Regions from separate parts of the Paenibacillus sp. KN14-4R genome, predicted to be linked through region 2. Evidence: a T-box and tRNA genes for the amino acid it is inferred to sense, from the RefSeq annotation. Region 2 holds a T-box; the other holds one or more tRNA genes.
The links. A T-box is a leader RNA that pairs with one kind of tRNA and senses whether it is charged. The one in region 2 lies ahead of lysS (lysine--tRNA ligase), so its partner is inferred to be a tRNA-Lys.
Positions count from the first base shown of each region.

Region 1 (11,345 bases), 1.9 Mb from region 2:
CCCAAGAGTCCACATCGACGGGGAGGTTTGGCACCTCGATGTCGGCTCATCGCATCCTGGGGCTGAAGTAGGTCCCAAGGGTTGGGCTGTTCGCCCATTAAAGCGGTACGCGAGCTGGGTTCAGAACGTCGTGAGACAGTTCGGTCCCTATCTGTCGTGGGCGTAGGAAATTTGAGAGGAGCTGTCCTTAGTACGAGAGGACCGGGATGGACGTACCGCTGGTGTACCAGTTGTTCCGCCAGGAGCACCGCTGGGTAGCTATGTACGGAGGGGATAAGCGCTGAAAGCATCTAAGCGCGAAGCCCCCCTCAAGATGAGATTTCCCAATTAGTAAGACCCCTTGTAGACGACGAGGTTGATAGGTTGGAGGTGGAAGCGCAGCAATGTGTGGAGCTGACCAATACTAATCGGTCGAGGGCTTATCTAAATACCATGATTTACCTTCGTTTAGCTACTAGTTTTCAGGGAATAAACCCTGTATAATGAATAAGCATTGTACTTAGCAGCATTAATTGGAGAGATACCCAAGTGGCTATAAGGGGACCCTCTGCTAAGGGGTTAGACTGCGTAAGCGGTGCGAGGGTTCGAATCCCTCTCTCTCCGCCAGTTCTATTCTTCTCTAAAACTTAATCAACGTGGCGGTGTAGCTCAGCTGGTTTAGAGCGTACGGTTCATACCCGTGAGGTCGGGGGTTCGAGTCCCTTCGCCGCTACCAATATCATTTCGGAGGCTTAGCTCAGCTGGGAGAGCATCTGCCTTACAAGCAGAGGGTCAGCGGTTCGATCCCGTTAGCCTCCACCATTTTTTTATTTCTAAAAGTGAAGCGCTTGCTTAACTAGAAGAAAACAATATGCCGTTGTAGCTCAACTGGTAGAGCAACTGACTTGTAATCAGTAGGTTGGGGGTTCAAGTCCTCTCGACGGCACCATTAAATAAATTGCATTTGGAGCTGTGGTGTAGAGGCCTAACATGCCTGCCTGTCACGCAGGAGACCGCGAGTTCGAATCTCGTCAGCTCCGCCATTTATTTACTTATGGACAAGCTTAATTGAATATTATGGCTCGGTAGCTCAGTCGGTAGAGCAGAGGACTGAAAATCCTCGTGTCGGCGGTTCGATTCCGTCCCGAGCCACCATTTTTTTTGTATAACGGATGAATAAATTCGGGATACTGATTATATGGAGGCTTAGTGAAGTGGCTAAACACGGCAGACTGTAAATCTGCTCTCTTCGAGTTCGGTGGTTCGAATCCATCAGCCTCCACCATTTCTATTACCATTAGAGCCATTAGCTCAGTTGGTAGAGCACCTGACTTTTAATCAGGGTGTCGAAGGTTCGAGTCCTTCATGGCTCATACAGATAAAAAGACCTCAATTGAGGTCTTTTTTTGTTTTTAAAAAGACAAGTGCTGTGCGATAGATTTACGCTGTTACTGATGGTTTAAATGTTGGAAATGGGATCGGTCTTTAATTGCATCTTCTGGTTGACGGACTGCATTTTTTGTTCACAAGATGCCGCCTTATCTCTACGATCATCGATTTTTACTGAGGTAGAGACACGCGCAGCGCCACTGACGAAGCACCCTTCATGAAGAACTCCGATTACCTCTAATAAACGCTCTAACGGGCCCTCAATGATTGTACTCATCGGTGTAAGCTGGTAAGTGATTCCTGTTTGTTCAGACAGAGTCCTTTGCATATCAGCAACATATGAGCTTAGGCTTGTTGTGCCAGTACCGATTGGGATAATAGTAACCTCTGCGATTGCCATGTAAGAAATACCTCCTCATTCATTCTCAGTCTATAAAAACAGTACGAACTATAATCTAACATACTTTTTTCTATAATACTGCAACTTTATATGGGACTAAATCGTGGATAGAGTTAAAGGGGGGCAAGGTGAATCTGGATGAAGTTTATAAGCTATATGTGAATGATTTAACAGCAGAAGAATTGGTTCAGGACAGGAGAAGGCTGTCGTCTAGCCAAGCTCCTGCTTACTTGCTTGCTCAATAATGAAATCTGCTGATCTTGCAGCTAGAGCCATCACGGTATTCGTCGGATTTCCTCCACTGGATGTGACGAAGATGCTGGCATCACAAATGAACAAATTTGGAATGTCATGCGTTTGTCCATAAGAATTCACAACTGATGTACTAGGGTCATCTCCCATACGGCAGCCACCCATCAGATGTGCGGTGTCGGGTACGACATATTTAACCGTTCCTTCGGCTGCACGAATGATGGACTTCATATTTTCTACAGCATGATCAATTAAACGTAAATCATTTTCACCATAGCTGAACGAGACATTAGCACGAGGAATTCCGAACTTATCCTTCTCATCGCTAATTGTGACTCTGTTATTCGCATCCGGGAGCACTTCTCCAACCATCGTGATTCGTCCATAAAAGTTATAATTAAACATCGCATCACGTAATTTACTTCCCCATAGAAACTGGCTGTCAGACTCCATAATTCCCTTTGCTGCGGATACGGGGCGAGCTCCATGCGAATGCAGGGTATAACCTCTAGCATATGATCGAATCGTATCGGTCTCATAGAAATCCTGTGTTGTAGCAAGTACGGGAGTACCCTTGTATAACCGAATCTCATCTTGAAACTCTCCATATACATCATGAGAACTGTGAGTCATAATTGCTTTCCCTACCCACCCCGAGCTATTTGCTAATCCATTAGGAAATTGCGAAGTTGCAGAATTCAATAATAGACGAGGTGTCTCTACCGCATAAGCAGAAAGAATAACAAGCTTTGCTTTTTGTGCATACTCAATCCCATTATGAATAAATACGACACCTTTCGCTAAACCGTCTGCTCCGACTTGCACCTGATTGACCATACATTCCGTAAGTAAAACGGCGCCAGCTTTGATTGCCTTAGGAATGTGTACAATTAATGTACTGAATTTGGAATTGGGCATACAACCTTGATTGCAGAATCCTCGATTAATGCAGGGAGGTCTTCCTTCATAAGGAGCAGTCAGAATGGCTAGTGGGGAGACAACAGATTGAATCTGAAGCTTATCGCAGCCACGTCGAAACATATCCGCATTCGGACTTAAGAAGTCACGTTCAGGTAAAGGATAGGGCCCTTGGAAATTTCCCCAAGGAAAATGACGAGGGCCTGCTACTCCGACCTCTTTTTCTATTTTGGCATAGTAGGGCTCTAAATCTTTATAATGGATGGGCCAATTTTCACCTACGCCGTCAATAGAACGTGTTTTGAAATCCGATTCATGGAAACGTAAAAATACACCAGTAAAATGCTGTGTTCCTCCGCCAACCCCATATCCACTGTTATTATGCCCCATCGTTAACGGATGTTGTCCATCTACTATTCTAGTTTCTTGCCAACCTAAAGTTTGCATAGCGAGTTCATCACTTGCAAAATCATGCTGGGGATCACGCATTGGACCAGCTTCTAATAGAACGACACTCATACCCATTTCACTAAGCTCTTTGGCTAGTACACCACCTGCAGCTCCAGCTCCAACGATGACGATATCAACTTCTTCATTCTCATATCTCCAATTCATGGCTTACGCGTTGCCTCCCAAGGATCAGCCTGGCCATGGCTGAGTCTAACGTACCCGCGTGGATAGGCAGGTCCCCCATAACCGATCTCAGACCATACTTTAGGGTGGGAGTAATAAGCTTCAACAGTCCATATTAATAATTTCTGGAAGAATTCTTTGGGAGGGACACGCATGTGCTCATCTCCTTGCTGACCTTTGCCTTCACTAATGTCATTCATCAAGTTTTGCTGGATCTCAGTTGATATTTCCCAGAAATGCTTGCTATGAAGAGACAGAGATAAATCTTCTACATCATTTAAACCTGTGCGAATTAATATAGGAGCCGGAGGAACATGTGCTTTTCGTTGTCCTTCTCCTTTATTTTCAAATAGTGATCGATCAATATGACCTAAAATGTACGTTATGATGTCACTTCGATCATCGTCCATTAAGCGCGAGCACCAGGCACGTAGTACTTCGATCTCAATGAGATTTAGAAAATGAAACTGATCTTCCCTTAGCAGTCTAGATGTGACGATTGAACGTGTATGCTCGTCCCAATGCTGCTGCTGTGACATGACATCATACATGGGGTAATGTATTTCGTTATTTTTTACCATATCATCATCTCCAATATACGGCCAGAAGGCCAAGTGCACCCATCGCGGCATACATTAAGGGCATCATAATAGGTGGACCTACTAGAAAGTTTCGTAGCGCATATCCACCAATTCTGAGCCCTACACCGCGAAAATGATAATAAAAGCCTACAATTCCACTTAGTAAAGCTATCCACATTAAAACGTGAAAAGTATGCAGTAACCACATTGGACCCAGTAAGGCTAGAAACAGTCCGACGATAAAATAGATCGGGGAGGACAATACCGGTGCCCACATGACTCTGCGATAGAAGTTCTGCCGATAATGTGACATCGTTACTTGAATGCCGATGAGCAAATAGGCAATCGCAACAAAAAGAACAATACAACGTGCGAGCTGCCAATGATCCCAAACCAATATCATCACTCCTTTAACATGTATAATTGTGCTATTTCTATTTATCTCCAATTATTGCTTTAAATATTTCCAACTCTTCATTTTGTATGGAGGTTTTTTGTTTAGGAAAACCTACTTCTTGCATTCCCTTCGCGGCAGAAAGGAGTTCGGAAGCGATGCATATGATTTTCCCATTGTTTGTTTCATTTACAATTGTCTTCTTAATCGTGCCTTTGCTTCAGAAGTATGCGATGCATATCGGATTCGTGGATCGCCCTTCAAAGCGTAAGATTCATAATGATCCGATCCCACTTATGGGTGGTGTCGCGATCTATTTAGGCTGTATGGCTTCCATCCTTATTTTTATTCGATCATACCCAGCCGCTCAGGCGATCATGCTGGGTGGCACGATCTTAATGCTGACAGGCCTCTTAGATGATTGGTTTAAGACAAAAGGTAAGGATTTTCCTGTATGGCCACGCCTTATCATCTATGGTGTCGTATCGACGGTACCAATCTGGTATGGAATTGAAATCACAGGCATGTCCAATTGGAAGTTAGACGAAATGATTATTTTCCCACAGTGGTTAGCATGGTTAACTACGGTGATATGGGTATTCGCAATTACGAATATGATTAATTTTATTGATGGGGTTGACGGCCTTGCTTCAGGTATTGTGACGATCTCATCTTTTACCTTATTTATTATTGCAGCCTTAATGAATGAGCCGCTATTAGCGATGTTAGCAGGGGTATTAGTGGGATCTTGCCTTGCTTTTTTAACGTACAATTTCTATCCGGCCAAAATATTCATGGGGGATGCAGGTGCAGTTTTTTTAGGTTATTCCATTGCCGTAATCGGAATAGATGGGGCCTATAAAAGTGCAACTATCTTGTCCATATTTGTACCCGTATTGGCTTTAGGCGTCCCGATTCTAGATACGGTGATTGTGTTTATGCGGCGTCTTCTTAAAGGACAAGGATTGCATAAAGCTGACAAACTTCATACACATCACAGCTTAATGAAGTGGGGATTAAATCAGCGGCAAACGGTATCTTTTTTATATTTGATTGGAATCGTATTTGCTCTGCTATCCATCATCATCGTACTCCTCAAGAGATAAGTTCCCAGATGCAATAACGGCATTCACTGTCCATCCCTTGGTTAACGTGATAAAATATGAAAAAGTCGATCACAAGCAAGGAGTGGCCCTATGAACTGGGAACAGATAAGGGAACAATTGGAGACGATTTTGGAACGGTCAGTTGGGCTTGAGTTATTAACAAAGTTTAACTGGGAAATGTATGGCGACCAAAAAAATAATGATAATATCGATACAGCCGAAAATGAGTTGTTTTTTCTGGAACATCATGGGGATGAAATTTTAGTGCTAACTGTACGAGGGACAACCTTATCGCATACTGAACGAGCATTAATTGAACTCATGATACGGCGTATTAACAATTCTTCTGCCATTGAGCAGGCAAGCAGGGTCAAGACAGAAGAGCAAGTTATAAATGAACTGCAAATATGGGTGTTGGATCAATTGAAAAAGGGATCGCATCAAGCTGAGATGCCGAATTCTTTGATCATCCCCCTTCAATTACAAGAAAATCGTATTCCATTGCTGTTAAGTATGGATAACACGTCACAAGAAGTGACACATCATTCTTTTCAAAAGTTGTTAGATTCATTCTTTAGCGGGGAAATTATATTATTGCCATTACTGGAAAAGGAATGGCTTATTCTTGCATCCGAAGAGCTTCTTGCAAGCAAAGGCAATGAACTAACGGAAGGGTCAGGAACAATTGAGGAAGAACTTTCGGATATCGGGTCGGGGTTGCATGAAATGTTGGAAGCAGAGTGGGGGCTTGAATGTAGTATTGCGATCGCATACCCATGTATCCCTGATGTGGAACTAATTGCTTCCATTCATAAATTGCGTGAGACGATAACGGTTGGACGTACCTTTCATGGAATGAATCGTGTGCATATGTCATGGCAGCTGCATTTTGAAGCGATGATGTTCCAGCTTTCAGACGAGCAGAAATCAACCTTTCTGCATGATGTTTTGAAAGGGAATGAAAGTGTATTAGATAGTGAAACATTGTCGACATTGGAGCAGTTTTTTGTCATGGATTGTAATGTAAGCGAGACTGCTAAGAAGTTATACATTCATCGAAATACGCTTCTTTATCGGCTGGATAAGTTTAAACAGGAGGTTGGGCTGGATGTTCGAACCTTCAGTGACGCTGTTTTGGTGAAAATGTGCATGGCTTTGTACAAAGTGAACAAAAGGAGGCGCTAAATTTTGTAGGCTTTGTGCATAGTCATATGAATACGTTTACGCTAAGATGAAATTGTACTTAATTTACTAGAAATTTGAGGGGGAAGAGCATAATGGCAGGCGTACGTTTAAACCATATCGTAAAGAAATATTCCGGAAATGATGAAGCAACAGTTAAAGACTTTCACTTAGATATTCAAGACAAGGAATTCGTTGTTCTTGTAGGAGCATCAGGTTGCGGTAAATCAACAACTCTTCGTATGATTGCAGGACTTGAGGAAATTTCTGAAGGTGAATTATACATTGGCGATCGTCTTGTAAATGACGTGGCACCAAAAGACCGCGATATTGCGATGGTATTCCAATCCTATGCCTTGTACCCACATATGAACGTTTATGAAAATATGGCGTTCGGTTTGAAATTACGTAAATTCAAAAAAGCTGACATCGACAAACGTGTTCGTGATGCAGCTAAAATTCTAGATATTGAACATTTGCTTGATCGTAAGCCGAAAGCACTTTCCGGTGGTCAACGTCAACGTGTTGCTTTAGGACGTGCTATCGTTCGTGAGCCGCAAGTATTCTTGATGGATGAGCCTCTTTCCAACCTTGATGCTAAGCTGCGTGTTCACATGCGTGCTGAGATCGCGAAGTTGCACAAGCGTCTTCAAACAACAATCATCTACGTAACGCATGACCAAATCGAAGCGATGACAATGGGTGACAGAATCGTTGTTATGGATAAAGGTATTATCCAACAAGCGGCTTCCCCAGAAGTTATTTACAACACACCTTCGAACATGTTCGTAGCTGGTTTTATCGGATCGCCTTCCATGAACTTTATTACAGGTTCTCTAGTTGATAAAGGCGGCGCTCTTTACTTCTCCTCTGGCAATGTGAACGTAGAAATTCCAGCAGGTAAAGCGCAAATTCTTCGTGATAAAGGCTATGCAAATAAAGAAGTTGTTCTTGGTCTTCGTCCAGAAGATTTCCATGATGAGCCAGTATTTATGGAAGCTTCCCCGAATACAATTGTAAACGCAGTAATCGAGGTTTCTGAGAACCTTGGTCACGAAATGTACTTATACCTAAATGGTCTAGGTAACGGCACGATCATTGCTCGTGTAGACGGTCGTTCTACGCTTAAAGAAGGAACAAACGCGAAGCTTGCTCTTGATATGAACAAAGCGCATTTCTTCGATAAAGAAACGACAAGCTCAATTTTATACAATGCCTAATCTCTTTTAGGTAATGAGAACCTAGTGGCAAATATGCCCCTAGGTTCTTTTGTATATTCTATGATTTGGTGATCCTCGCGGCTTTGTATGTTGATTTCGATTCTTAATTCTATTAGGATGGAAGTATTGGACCATGAAAGGAACGATATCAGATGTCTAAAAAAGTAAAAGTATCGGATTTGATCAGTCAGCTTCATTTAGAAATCGTATGCGGTAAAGAAGGTGTGAATCGCCTAATTACGGTTGCAGATTTATATAGACCTGGTTTGGAAATTGCAGGGTATTTTAACTATCATCCGAATGAGCGTGTGCAAATTTTAGGAAAGACAGAAGTAACGTTTTTTGCAACGCTCACAGAAGAAGAGCGTAGAGAACGATCACGTATGTTATGTGAATCTCCGGATACACCGTGCATTATTATTACACGTGGGTTAGAAGTAGCAGAGGAATTGTTATTGGAAGCGGAGAAGAACAAGTTACCGGTATTGCGAAGCAACATGCAGACGACTATTCTTGCTTCTAGAATCACAGGTCTCCTCGAAAATAAACTGGCACCAAGTACGACAATCCACGCGGTACTCGTAGATGTATACGGTATTGGTATGCTGATTACGGGGTCTAGTGGGATTGGTAAGAGTGAAACAGCACTAGAGTTAGTCAAAAGAGGACATCGTCTAATTGCAGATGATGCGGTCGAAATTCGCCAGACCGCAGATAAAGTATTAACGGGGACTGCACCAGAGTTAATTCGCCATCTCCTTGAAATTCGTGGAGTTGGTATTATCAATGTGATGACATTGTTTGGCGCAGGTGCGGTTCGTACAGCAAAGAAAATTGCACTTGTGGTGAGACTAGAGAACTGGCAGCAGGACAAGCAGTATGACCGATTAGGAATAGATGAAGAAACAACGAAGATTATTGATACGGATGTTCCACTCGTGACGATCCCTGTTCGACCAGGTCGAAATCTTGCAGTCATTGTTGAAGTTGCGGCGATGAACTATCGTTTGAAACGAATGGGTTACAATGCGGCTCTGCAATTTACGAACAAATTGACGGAAACGATCTCAGAAGATATGGAAGACGTGGATTAAGATTTGGATCTGAAAAGTTAATTAGGAGGCAAGGATTGAATGAACCCGATTGCATTATCAATAGGGCCGATATCCATTCACTGGTATGGAGTGATTCTAGGTGCGGCTGCTTTAATCGGATTATTATTAGCCATACAAGAAGGTAAACGTTTTAAAATCAATCCTGACTTTTTCATGGATATGCTGCTTATTGCGGCACCTTCGGCTATTATTGCCGCTCGGATTTATTATGTGGCTTTTCAATGGGACAACTATAAAGATAACCTATTAAGTATATTTGCAGTTTGGGAGGGCGGAATTGCAATCTACGGTGCCCTGATTGGTGCGCTTATCGCAGGTTATTTTTATTTTCGAGCAAAAGGATACAGTTTCTGGCGAATTGTCGATATATGTGCACCAGGACTGATTGCAGGACAGTTGATAGGTCGTTGGGGGAACTTCGTCAATCAGGAGGCTTATGGAGGACCCGTTGAGGAATCTTTCCTTCGTCATACCTTGCATTTACCAGATTGGATTGTGAATAACATGTATATCGATGGAGCCTTCCATCATCCGACATTCTTATATGAATCGGTGTGGAATGTGATCGGGATTCTTATTCTTTTCTGGCTGCGCAGACGACCTTTCCTTCGTGCCGGTGAATTGTTCATGAGTTACTTCATCTGGTACTCAATCGGTCGATTCTTTATTGAAGGCTTACGCACGGACTCTCTATCCTTTACAGGGCCTACATGGTTAGCATCAATCATGGATGCAATGTGGTCACCGATGCAGCTTGTATTCGAAGCTGGAGCGATGACATATGGCGGTAACATTCGTATTTCGCAGCTTGTAGCGATTCTGATCTGTATTGTAGCGATTGTATTAATTATCGTGAGAAGAAAGAAAGGCTATGCAAGTGAGCGTTATTTAGACCCTATCGTTTCGAGTAAAGCACCAAAAGTAGATACTGTGGATCAGTCTAACTCATAGAGAATGTACATCATACAGAAATGAGGCAGATCATGATAAAAGCAATGCTGTTTGATTTAGATGGAACCATTTTAGATACCAATGAACTTATTATTCGCTCTTTTCTTCATGCACTAGAAGGCAAAACACCCATACCCTATACACGAGAATTGCTTATTCCTCATATGGGTCGACCTCTTTATGAGCAAATGCGCTATTTTACGGAACAAGATGAAGTCGAAGAGATCGTATCTTCCTATCGAACATTTAATATAGTGAATCATGATGATTTCGTAACGGCCTTTCCACATGTGGAAGAGACTCTTGCTGCTTTAAAAGAAGCCGGTGTGTTAATCGGGATTGTGACGAGTAAAGTTCGAATGACAACGGAAATGGGCCTCAAACTTTGTGGACTTGATAAGTATGTCGATACAGTGATTACGGTGGATGATGTTGAGCAAGCCAAGCCGCATCCAGAAGGTATTTTATTGGCACTTCGTAATTTAGGTCTTGAAGGTGAGACAGAAGCTGTCATGGTGGGAGACTCGCATTATGATATAGAGTCTGGGCAGCGTGCTGGATTAAAGACAGTGGCTGTAAATTGGTCTCTTAAGGGAACGGAATACTTAAAAAAATATCACCCAACCTACATCATCGATGATATGCGAGAGCTTTTGCCAATAGCGGGAGTTACGGAGGCTTAAGAATTGAGAAATGTAGATCGATATCCAGTAGAGGGTCCAAATGCATTGTGGCAAATTTACCATACGGTTAGCAGATGGAAAGGGATGAAAAATTTCATCTGGATCCAATTAGCTCGCTATTCGCCATTCCTGCTTTTTAAAAATTGGATATATCGTCGCATGTTAGGTATGAAGGTCGGTAAGAATACGGCCTTCGGCCTGATGGTGATGGTAGATGTGTTTTTTCCAGAGAAAATTACGATTGGTGATAATTCGATTGTAGGTTATAACACGACGATTCTGGCTCATGAATATTTAATTAAAGAATATCGATTAGGTGAAGTACATATTGGTTCGAATGTATTGATTGGTGCGAACTGCACGATTCTGCCAGGCGTTACCATTGGGAATGGGGCAGTTGTTGGAGCGGGAACTGTTGTTCATAAAAATGTTGAGGCAGGCAGCTTCGTTGCTGGAAATCCATTAAGGGTGATACGTGAAGGGTGATATAATTTCATTGACCAAAGAGAGTGGGGAATATCCTGCTCTCTTTTTTTCATAAT
Region 1 is NZ_CP197466.1:3,842,693-3,854,037, reverse strand. It holds rRNA gene ACSBOP_RS19015 (23S ribosomal RNA) at 1-427, shown strand, start outside; tRNA gene ACSBOP_RS19010 (tRNA-Ser) at 515-606, shown strand; tRNA gene ACSBOP_RS19005 (tRNA-Met) at 638-715, shown strand; tRNA gene ACSBOP_RS19000 (tRNA-Val) at 726-801, shown strand; tRNA gene ACSBOP_RS18995 (tRNA-Thr) at 853-928, shown strand; tRNA gene ACSBOP_RS18990 (tRNA-Asp) at 946-1,022, shown strand; tRNA gene ACSBOP_RS18985 (tRNA-Phe) at 1,059-1,134, shown strand; tRNA gene ACSBOP_RS18980 (tRNA-Tyr) at 1,180-1,264, shown strand; tRNA gene ACSBOP_RS18975 (tRNA-Lys) at 1,280-1,352, shown strand; gene ACSBOP_RS18970 (MTH1187 family thiamine-binding protein) at 1,439-1,768, opposite strand; gene ACSBOP_RS18965 (GMC family oxidoreductase) at 1,979-3,553, opposite strand; gene ACSBOP_RS18960 (gluconate 2-dehydrogenase subunit 3 family protein) at 3,550-4,152, opposite strand; gene ACSBOP_RS18955 (hypothetical protein) at 4,157-4,555, opposite strand; gene ACSBOP_RS18950 (MraY family glycosyltransferase) at 4,705-5,652, shown strand; gene ACSBOP_RS18945 (PucR family transcriptional regulator) at 5,743-6,837, shown strand; gene ACSBOP_RS18940 (ABC transporter ATP-binding protein) at 6,930-8,054, shown strand; gene hprK (HPr(Ser) kinase/phosphatase) at 8,207-9,148, shown strand; gene lgt (prolipoprotein diacylglyceryl transferase) at 9,188-10,120, shown strand; gene ppaX (pyrophosphatase PpaX) at 10,153-10,803, shown strand; gene ACSBOP_RS18920 (acyltransferase) at 10,807-11,289, shown strand.
Region 1: it encodes a tRNA-Lys, which carries the amino acid that the T-box ahead of lysS (lysine--tRNA ligase) is inferred to sense. The anticodon was not compared.

Region 2 (11,345 bases):
TTGGACCGGATTGCCCAGCATCAGTGAACCGTCAATCGGCATGCGCGAATATTCGCCAACCTCTCTCCAGTGGCCGAAGACGTCAGCAGGTCCTGATATTCCGTTACGTGGGTCGACAGGTTTATCACTCCATTTTTCTAGTAACCCGCCCATTACCGTGTGAAAGTTAAAATAATGCCCATACTGCTCTTTAAATCGCCGAAGAACAGGATCAAGCGCCCAGCAGTGAGAGCAAATAGGATCCGTTACATAATACACTTCAATGGATTTTTGGGGTTGATTAAAATCAATCATCTGCATTTCTTCCTCCCCAGCTACTCCACATACACCTGTTTCCAAATCGCAAATCATATGATTATCGTTCGCCTTTCGTTTATCCTCATTTACCATGATTGTTGCCTCCTTGAAGTGTCATAAACAAGCGTTACTAGAAACATCGCTTTGCTTTACAAGCCAATTTTAGCCATAATAAATATGTCGGAACACCAATAGATCATTCGATTTGTCGTTTATGCAACACATGGATACAAATGTTTAAAATGTTGGAGGGACATGACATGACGCAATCAAAGACAGATCCCCGAATTTTACGAACTCGTAAGTTAATCATGGACTCTTTTATTGAACTTTCAGGTAAAAAAGAATTCAAAGATATTACTGTTAAGGATATTACAACAGAGGCTATGATTAATCGTGCAACGTTCTATTATCATTTTGAAGATATATATGACTTGCTAGACAAGGTGTTATCGGAAGTTTTATTGATTAATTTAAATGTCATAGACTTTGAGAAAAGCGAACTAAATGAAGCATCAATTATTGATATTTTCGTGGCCGTAACGGATTTCCAAAAAGCTTTATCCAGTCGGTGTCACAGAGGATACGATGAGACCATAGCCCGCATTATTAGGGAACAACTTGAAATCATTTTTTATGGAATGTTGCGAAAACAACATACAACGGAAGAGGATGAATCTCTAAAAATTACAGCTGTCATTTTAAGTTGGGGCGTTTATGGTGCTTCTGTGGAGTGGAGGAGAAATAGTAAGGAATTATCGCCGGAACAATTTATCAAGTCGGCTATTCCTTTTCTGATGTCTGGGATTGAACACATTTGAGACTTTGTTGACTTCAGGAGACGCTACGGAACTCTCGATGGTACCCTTTGATATTGCCGTAGATGGGCCAATAGAACGTGCTTTCCCTTATGATTGACACAGAAAAAATAAAAGTGGTAAAGTTATCCTATTCTAGCCATGTTATTGGAGGATCATTTCATGAAAAAACTAAGTTCTGACTTTGAATATTTAAAAGATATGTATATGGATGGATATTTCCCTAATTTTCTGGTGGATAAAGTCAAAGCCGAACTAGTTAAAGTTGTTGAATTTTTGGAACAAGGTAATCAAGATATTGAGGAAATTCAATTAAAGCTTAATTCCGCCATCCATGCAATCAATGATCTTGCGGAAGAGTTTGACGAAAATGACAGCGAAATTGAAACAGTCGGCAGAGAATCAATTGCACAAACTGTTGAAGATATTTTAGCCTTTTTTGATATCGAAATAGATACAGAAGTAGCCATTCGTGAACGTGATTGGTAGTTTGATAGGGAAATATAAGGCTATTGAAATTATTATTTGATTAATGTTAGAGGAGAGGATACAAAGATGGATACGGATCTATTGAAACAGCTCACTCTTTGGCATAACAAGGACCAGTATGAGAAAATCATTATAAAAATTAAGGAAATACCCGAAGCAGAAAGGGACTATGACTTGGTTTGCCATTTGGGAAGAGCATTGAATAATCAAGATAAATATAATGAAGCCATCAAATGTTTTTTATCTGTGCAAGAGCAAGGTAAGCACGACTCTCTTTGGCATTTTCGAATAGGTTATGCTTATTATTACCTTAAACAGTATAAGGAAGCGGTCGTTGCTTTTGAACAATCTGTAGCGCTAGACCCTAAAGATTCACAAGCCAGCATGTTTTTAAAAATGAGTCTCAATGCCGCTGGTAGAGCAGGAAATGAAACCATCCCTATAGTGAACGTTGAAAAAGATGAGACGTGGTTTGAAGTTGTAGAAAAAATAGAACCTTTTAGGTTAGTTGCGCATGATAGTGGAAGCATATCTTTCATTATTAATGTTGGTAAATATAAGCATGAAATTTTTCAAACACGAGCTGAAGAAGGATTTGAAGGCAATGGCTATGATTGGGGTTCTTTAGTAGCCGTGTTTCTTGAAGAAAAAATGCCCCACTTAGTAGATATCTTACGATTTGACCCGGAAGCGGATATGTTCGTTGCTTATACAGACAATAAAGAAGCATTATTTAGTTTTGCAATCGCCTTTAAGGAAGCATGTGAAGATGACTCATTAATAAAAGACTTATTTTCACGAGCTGAATTAGATTGATTTGAGATTTTAATTTTAATTATGCTTATTCGGTACCTTGTCCGATAGAGTTAAGATAATACTCTTCCCATGACTCTTTCACATTACGACTATGCGGGTTATGTGGGATAATAATCTTTGATGTAGGTAAGCAATAACGATTTTTGTATTCATGTTTGTCCATAACATAGCTGTTCTGGATGCCAGGTTTATCGCCTATCATTTCTACATGCGCAGTACAATCGGGGTTCTGAAGTTACTCAAATTGTAAGCAAGTTACAAGATAAATTTACTTCTAGCTTAAATAATTCAGATGATAGAAACAATGTATTATTTGCGTTGTCCTACTGCCTTTGGGAAACGAAATCCTTAGAAGATTCACTGTTAGAGCAAGTCGCTCAGATCATTGAGAGTGGGAGTGACTTAACTGTCTGTGAATAGCTTGGTGCAACTGTACAATTTATTAACAAGCGAAAAAAGTATTTACATACATTTATCACCAAAATTAGCGTACCCAAAAGTATAGCAAAAAAGAGGGTCAAGCCACCTGCGCAAGTTGAAAGTGATTATCACAATGGTAGCTGCCTTTCTTTTCAATATCCCAGTGGCTTATACGGCGGCATTATCATTATCGACTGCGCCTTTTATCGTAACCGAGGTTCAATACGCATAGCATTCACGGATATTGAGCAGCACTCTGAGCCCGATTATAACGATTTTCTAGCCTCACGCCTGACCAACTTCAGCTGGGAGGGAGTATCTGGTGAGGCAAACAAGTATGCCGCCTTTGAGGGTAAGACTGCCCGCATTTCTACCTATCTGCTCAGCTATGATCATGCTAAAGAGCGTGTTTCTTATTTTGAGTATACCGATATGTTTTTCACAATTGTGGGCGAGCTCCCTATCTACACCCAACGCTTAATATCTACAGTTGGCATTGGAGTTCAATACAATCTTGCTTATCCTGAGTTCACCATCTCTATGGCAAAGACATTGCTAGATTTGAAGCGAAATGAAAGCCTATACAGTAAAACAGTTTCTAAAGAAACGATTACTGAATTAAATAACTTATTAGTCCTTAAAAAGTAGCTGTATATATTAGTAACTTAGAATATAAAGGGGGGTTAACTATAAATACTTTTATTGCAGAACATTGGAATCTTGAAAAGCATGAACTGCCCGGCTTTAATTGCATCATATTTCCAAATGGAGCTGTAACAATTTTAAGTTGTTACAGCGCATATAACCCCAACACAAATGAAAGTAAATTTTATTGCACTCCCTTGTGTGACACAACCATTGAAAGCATATCAAAGTATAATGTTGAATGTTGGACGATCGTTGATGAATGGGTCAGTATTGATTATCAAGACGGGAAAATCTGTGGCGGTGATGGTCAAATGGGGAATGAAGGATTTATTGCTTGTACGGATGCTGAAGACCGTTTGGTATGGGGAATGTTTTTTGAAAATTCAAACCCTATAAAAAGCTTAGAAATTAAAGATAAAATCCTAATCGCTATTAATGAGCATACCCAATTACAAATTGAAATCAACTTAGAAAACCTCACCCAAATTAAAATGACTTTCATAAAACCCTAAAAGGAGCCAACTAATTGATGAAACAAATACCAAGCACGAAATTTCCTAATATAGATTACACACCTGGCGAACCTATTTGGATAGATAACCTAATGCCTGATAACAAGATCCCGTTTTATTTTAATGTGTCGGAAAAACTTACACAAAATGAGAGCGCAATCACTCGTGTTTCCCAGGCACTTGATCAAATGGATGAGTTGGTAAACAAGGCTCGGGCGCATCTAAGAGATATTATTCAAAACACAAAAGACCCTAGTTATGAGTTGCTTCATGATTTCTTTACTTGTCATCTTTTAGAAATGGATGATGAATGCTTAAAAGTAATGTTCGGGATGGAGCAACCTGAAACATTAAGTGAACTGGAAATGGTTGACCTACTTATGCTTAAAAGCTTGGGAAGCAGCTTGGGCGAAGGTTGGTTGGGAAGTAACTTTGAAAAAGAGCAGATTTTCATCATGGATTTTACTTTTGACCCCGGGTATACGGATCAGTTGATTGTTGTCTATTTGGATGCGAACGATAACATACTGACTATTAGTCATGAAAGTTAGCCATCAATGCAATCAATGATTGGTAGTTTGTTGGGGAAATATAACACAAACTACATCAATATACGAGTAAGATGAATCGAATTCATCTTTTTTTGTCTTTTTTCCCTAGGAATACAATCAATTATAACGTCCTGTTTACCTGAATCAATCCATTTTTTTTGCATGATTTCTATGCGTTTCTTGTTAAAATCAATATATTGAAAATCCAACTGTTTCAGCTTAGACATGTCTAATAAAAAATCAAACGCTTCCGCCTTGATCTTCGTATTTATCTCATTCAACTCTAAAATTTCCAGCTTTGATGCCGTTTTTAAGACATCTATCTCTATCAGCGATTTCATGTTTTTCAATCCAGCTAGAATGTCTAGCATTTCATCTGAATAATCCCCTTTTTTTCTGTAACTCCATATGTGCAAAATAAGATCGGGGCGATGGGATAGGACCATTTCATCTAATTTTACTAAATCCGCCAATTTATCTGAATCAAAAGCAAAACTGATCGTAGCACGTCGCCTTAGTTTTTCAACAGCTGATTTCATTTTTTTAGGCGTCCAAGGCACACCATGCATAGCATGTATCCACTCTTCACTCATAAGTTTACCCCTCGCTTCATTTCTCATATAATTGCAATTGATTTGAACTTCATAAGATCATATGGATTATTCTAATATATGGAAACCATTATTTGATTAAACGTAGAGTAGCAGGAAATGAAACCATCTATATAGTGAACGTTGCAAAGGGGATGAGGATTGGGACTAACCCCCGTTTGTCAGAAGTTAATGAAAAAATAAACCCATTTGGGCTAGTTGCGCATAATAATGGAAGCATAGCAATGATTTTAAGTGTTGGCAAATATAAGTATAAAATTTTTCAAACACGAGCCGAATACAAATGCTAATGTAATTATGTACATAAATGCTTGAATAATAATGTACAGATTTGACGAGCTGAATGATACTTGTCTCAAGGGAGAGATGAGTATGTACATCACGTTGAATGTTCAATCCAATATGGAGATTCGTAGTTTACTAGACTTAACTAAATTAAAATCATTAATGGAGAATCTCAATATGAAAATAAATAAGAGTCAGTTAGCTAGAGAGCTTGGTGTAGATCGTCGAACCATTCAGAAATACTTAGATGGGTTACACGAAGAAGATCAAGAGATAAAGGCTCAAAGATTGATGAGTATTATGAAATCATTGCTGCACTTCTATCCACAGACAGTAAGCAAGTGTTCTACTACAAGCGAGTGCTGTGGCAATACTTAACTTACAATCATGGACTGCAATGTTCAGCGTCTGCTTTTCGGGCTTACATCGCTCGTAAGCCAGAGTTTGAAACTTACTTTAAGCACGGACAACGTATACCGTCACCACAAGGAACCATTCGCTTTGAAACAGAACCAGGTGCACAGGCCCAGTTAGACTGGAAAGAAAGTATTCCCTTCGAAACGAAAGACGGCGAGAAGGTTGAAGTCAATGTAGCCGTGCTGCTGCTCTCGTATTCACGATTTAGGGTGTACCACATGAGCGTATCCAAATCGCAAAGCGTGCTACTATCCTTCTTAACAGAAGCATTTGAGGCTATTGGTGGTGTTCCTCATGAGATCCTAACTGACAACATGAAGACCGTCATGGACCGAGCGAGAGGCGAGCATACCGCCGGTAGAGTGAATGCTAAGTTTGCTGGTTACGCAGCCGACTTTGGATTTCAAGTTAGGCCCTGTATCGCAGGGCGTCCTCGTACCAAAGGGAAGGTGGAATCCCAGATGAAAATTCTAGATGAGATTCATGCATACCAAGGTAAATTAAGGTTACCAGAGCTTCAAGTTTACATTCAGAAGCTATGTGATCATGTGAACCAGTCGTTCCATCAAGGAACGGGAAAAGTACCAGTTCTAGCCCTAGAAAAGGAAAAGAACTCCTTACACCCGTTACCAGCGGAGCGTGTAAGAAGTTCCTATCGATACATCATAAGCTTGTAAAGATCAATGCATCGAACATGATCTCCTACCAATCCAGACAATACTCAGTTCCCGCTGAGTATCAAGGAAAAATGGTGGGAATACAAGTCTATGACAACCATTTGTATGCATATTATAACACGAAACTCCTAGTACGCCATCCTATTGGTGAAACGAAATTAAATTACACAGAAGAGCATTACAGGGAAAATTTAAGATTGTCTATGCCAAGCTATCCAGACATTAATGACTTGGCTAAGAAGAATCTACGTGCGATTGGAGGTGCATTTGAATGAATGTAACCTCCTACCAGCAAGCCGTACGAAACCTTGAGTATCTAAATCTGAAGCAAATGGTGGGCCATTTAAATGAAGTGGTCGATTTTAGTATTCATAACCAACTGTCGTTCATGGATACACTTGTGAAGCTCACAGGCTATGAGATTGATGTACGTGAGCAGAACATGATTCATGCGATGGTGAAAGTCGGTGCTTTTCCACATCAGAAGGAACTCTCAACCTTTGACTTTAGCTTTCAGCCCTCCGTGAACCGAGAGCAAATGCTGGACTTTGCTAGCTTACGCTTCATTGAAGGCAATGAAAACATTGTATTCTTAGGTCCCAGTGGTGTAGGGAAAACCCATTTAGCTACGTCAATCGGCATTGCTGCTGCAAAGAAACGAACAAGCACGTACTTCATTAAGTGTCATGATCTGATTCAGAACTTAAAACGTACCATGCTAGAAAACCGTCTGGAAGCAAGATTAAAGCACTACACGAAGTACAAGCTGCTCATTATTGATGAGATTGGCTATCTTCCAATTGAACCCGAAGACGCCAAGCTGTTTTTCCAACTCATTGATATGCGTTATGAGAAGCGCAGTACAATATTCACAACCAATGTTAACTTCAGAGCGTGGGACGAAGTGTTTCGTGAACCGAAGCTAGCCAATGCGATCTTGGATCGAATTCTGCATCACGCAACTGTCGTTACCATTGTAGGCGAATCTTACCGATTGAAGGATCATTTTACTCAAGATGACAAGTGATTTTGTACATCCTTAAACAAGCAGAAGTGTACATGTTTATGTTGACATTTACAGTTATGAAGTTAAGCCATAAAGCATGGTCACTTTTTAAATACAATAAAGATTATGAGTATCAAAAGATGAATTGCTTATTCAATGATGATGGAAATTTAATTGCTATAGGGTATTTGCGATCGGGTATTGCTGATGATCACGATGTAATGGAAATTGTGATGCAAATAAATGAAAACGTTGCTGAGAGTATTTCTGAAATAAGAAAGGCTTTGTATTCTTCATTAATTGATGTCTGTAAAGCTGCTCATAATCCCGCAAGGAAAATTAAGTTGGTGACATGGGAAGTTTTTGATGGTGATCGTGAATTTTACATAGAACAAGACTACGAATATGAGGGGGGTTACAGCAGAAAGGATTACATCTATTACGTCCCTTTGAGAGGGGGGCTACCCCAACTGCAACCTTTTTCATTCAATTAACGGGAAAGATCGTTCAGTATCATGTGGTCTACCAGTCGGGTTGCCCCTCGTTACGCTAATGTTACCTACTAAGAAGCAAATTTGATCAAAATCTAAGAAAAAGTGAGCAATTAAGAGCTAAGTGATTCTCCATAGAGGGAGGATAGTTTAGCAACTATTACAGTAGTAAACACGTTAATTACCATAATCATGAAAAAGGAGCAGTGAGTAATTTGGGAAAACTGTTTGTTTTGTTAGTCTTATTATCACTACTTCTGATGGGATGCAGCAACAGTCCGCCAATGCCTGACCTAAATAAACAGAACTTAAATCTTCATATCAGCAAACCAGAAGGACAGAACTACAATGTTTATAAGAAAGTTGAAGATAATGAAACGGTAAAAACAGTAATGGATGTCTTACTAAATGTGCAATGGGAGAATTCTAAAGTATCTATGTCTCGTCAGCCCGACTATAAAATTAATACTATTAATACAGACCTTACAGTTCCATACGAGCCAGTGACTTATGCTATTTGGATTTCCCCAAAGAAAGACATTTTGGAAGTAATTATTGAAGGACAGTCTAAATACGGAAAACTTGCAAAGAAAGATAGTGCAATTTTATTAACGATTATTCAAACGCTATTCAACTAACGAGCAGAATAGTTAAATTAAGACAAACACGGATTATAACAAAAATTTGACTAAATGATACAATTTTGCTAACATATTTTTAATTTTCAAAAAGAGAATATGCGGCTATGATGAGAAAAGTAATTTTGATTAATTATTTGCAGAGAGCTCCTGTTTGGTGTGAAGGAGTAATAATGATCTTAATGAAAAAAGGCTCGGAGCTTCGCACGGATCTGAGATGTAATTCTTAGTGATGCTGCGACGGGGTCTCCCGTTAATGAGATAGGGTATAATCAATAAAATATTGCCGTACCCGAAGAGGTTGATATGGTAACATATCAATAAAACTGAGGTGGTACCACGAAGCTAACAACTCTCGTCCTCAAGATGAATAATCTTGGGGGTGGGAGTTTTTTTGTTGTTTAGTTGTATACGTGCTTTTAAGTCCCGATAACAAAAAAATTGGAGTGATATGAATGAGTAACGATCAAATTATCCTTAGATTAGAGAAATTAGACAGTTTAAGATCCCAGGGAATCCCGGTATATCCTGAGAAATTTACTACAAATTCTGAACTTTATGAGGCAGCCTTGTTTAAAGATGGAACATCCGGTGTGCGAGTTGCTGGAAGAATAATGGGTATTAGGAACTTCAGTAAATTTATTTTTATTACCATATCGAACATAGAAGGAAGTTTACAACTTCTTTTGAGTAAGGAAGAGGTTGGTGAGATATCTTTTAATCAATTTCATAAATTAATGGACATTGGGGATTTTATCGGTGTTGAAGGACATATGTATACGACCAAGACAAATGAGAAAACACTGCGAATTGATAGCTATGTATTTCTTGGTAAAGCTTTGCGTACTTTACCAGAAAAATGGCACGGATTAACTTCCATTGAAACTCGATATAGGCAACGATACTTAGATTTAATAATGACAAAGGAAACTCAAATACGTTTATTAGCTAGAACTAAAATGGTAAGTGCCATTAGGAGATTCTTTGAGGATCAAAATTTCCTAGAAGTAGAAACACCAGTCTTACAGCATACTTCCTCGGGTGCAATTGCTAAACCTTTTAGGACATATCATAACTCGTTAGACACTGAATTAAACTTACGCATTGCCCCTGAAACCTATTTAAAAAGATTAATTGTAGGTGGTTTTACCAAAATATATGAATTTGCAAAGTGTTTTAGAAATGAAGGGATCAGTCCTCAGCATCTTCAAGAATTTACAATGGTTGAAGGATATGCTGCATATTGGAACTATGAGGATACAATGAAATTAATGCGTGATATGGTCCTGTATATTCTTGATCGAACCTTTAATACAACTACCATTACAATACAAGGTCACATGATTGATTTTTCATTAGAATGGGACATTGTCTCCTTTAGGGATTTAATCTTAAGAGACACTGGGATTGATATAGACCTTTATCCTGATGTTAAAGATTTATACCAAGAAACCAAGAGGAAAAATATCCACTTCGAACAATCGGATATTGAATCTTTAGGTAGAGGTAATTTCATTGATCTTCTTTACAAGAAAATGTGCCGACCTCAACTGGTAAAACCGACTTTTTTAGTCCAGCACCCTATCGATTTATCCCCATTAGCTAGAGGCAATGATCAAAATCCTACTCTTACAGATCGGTTCCAATTAGTGGTGAATGGAGCAGAAATTATTAATGCCTATTCAGAGTTGGTTGACCCATTAGAACAAAGAAAAAGGTTAGAGGCTCAAGCCCTTCTTAAGAGCAATGGAGACTTAGAAGCTATGGAGATGGATGAAGATTATCTAACTGCGATGGAATATGGGATGCCCCCTATTTCAGGTTGGGGATTTGGCATTGAACGCCTGTTAATGGTGCTAACTGATAGTGATACTATTAAAGATTGTGTTTTATTTCCGTTGACTAAAAAACTTTAAAATTTACTCTTAAGTAGTGATTTGAGTCTGAGTTGCCAATTATATATAGATTCAAGGACTAAACCTTATTCAAATAACGGAGAATGTTAGTTAAATGAGAATGTAAGCAATAGTTTGTAAAAAGTATTTAAAAACTTATTTGTCACCCAATGCCAAGTTAACTAAAGAAAAGGAATCTTCAAGGCAACCTTACCGACATCAAGTCTTTTCAAAAATTGAACAACACCTATAGAGGGGAAGTGACCGACTATGGTCACTTTTATTTTTGGTAAAATCGTCGTGCTTTGGCACGATTGCCGCAATCGGCCATTGAACACCAGCGGCGGCTCCGGTTCCGGCTCGTATCGAAGAATAACCATCCACAAGAGTCTCCCTCACATTGTTTGACTCGTTCCAGGTCGTTTTTGGAAACGAGTAAATCTACAGCAGATTGCAAAATCAGAGGGAGCATCATGTCCAAGTTTTTCTCGGTATGCTTGAACTTTAATGTGAAATGATCCTTTTCATGAATCACTTGCAAAGTTTGATAGAAGTGGCCTACTAATTCATTGAAACGTTCCAGGTCTGGCGGGTGGGGCGATGTTTCCTTTGAAATGGATTTGAAGATTCGATACATGACTTCCCGCATTTCGATTGTCTGCTTCAGAACATCTTCCGCTTCAGACGGTTTCTCCTCCGCTTTTAAAAGAAGAGCTTTTGCTTGTTGTCCGCTCAAGACTTCAGCATGGATGCACCAGTCGACCAATTTGGCGT
Region 2 is NZ_CP197466.1:1,962,817-1,974,161, forward strand. It holds gene ACSBOP_RS09275 (DsbA family protein) at 1-390, opposite strand, end outside; gene ACSBOP_RS09280 (TetR/AcrR family transcriptional regulator) at 558-1,118, shown strand; gene ACSBOP_RS09285 (DUF5713 family protein) at 1,278-1,604, shown strand; gene ACSBOP_RS09290 (Imm51 family immunity protein) at 1,671-2,420, shown strand; gene ACSBOP_RS09295 (hypothetical protein) at 3,800-4,000, shown strand; gene ACSBOP_RS09300 (DUF2004 domain-containing protein) at 4,018-4,551, shown strand; gene ACSBOP_RS09305 (hypothetical protein) at 4,602-5,144, opposite strand; partial or broken gene istA (IS21 family transposase) at 5,535-6,816, shown strand; gene istB (IS21-like element helper ATPase IstB) at 6,813-7,568, shown strand; gene ACSBOP_RS09320 (hypothetical protein) at 7,601-8,041, shown strand; gene ACSBOP_RS09325 (hypothetical protein) at 8,254-8,676, shown strand; T-box leader at 8,775-9,042, shown strand; gene lysS (lysine--tRNA ligase) at 9,132-10,592, shown strand; gene ACSBOP_RS09335 (CGNR zinc finger domain-containing protein) at 10,852-11,345, opposite strand, start outside.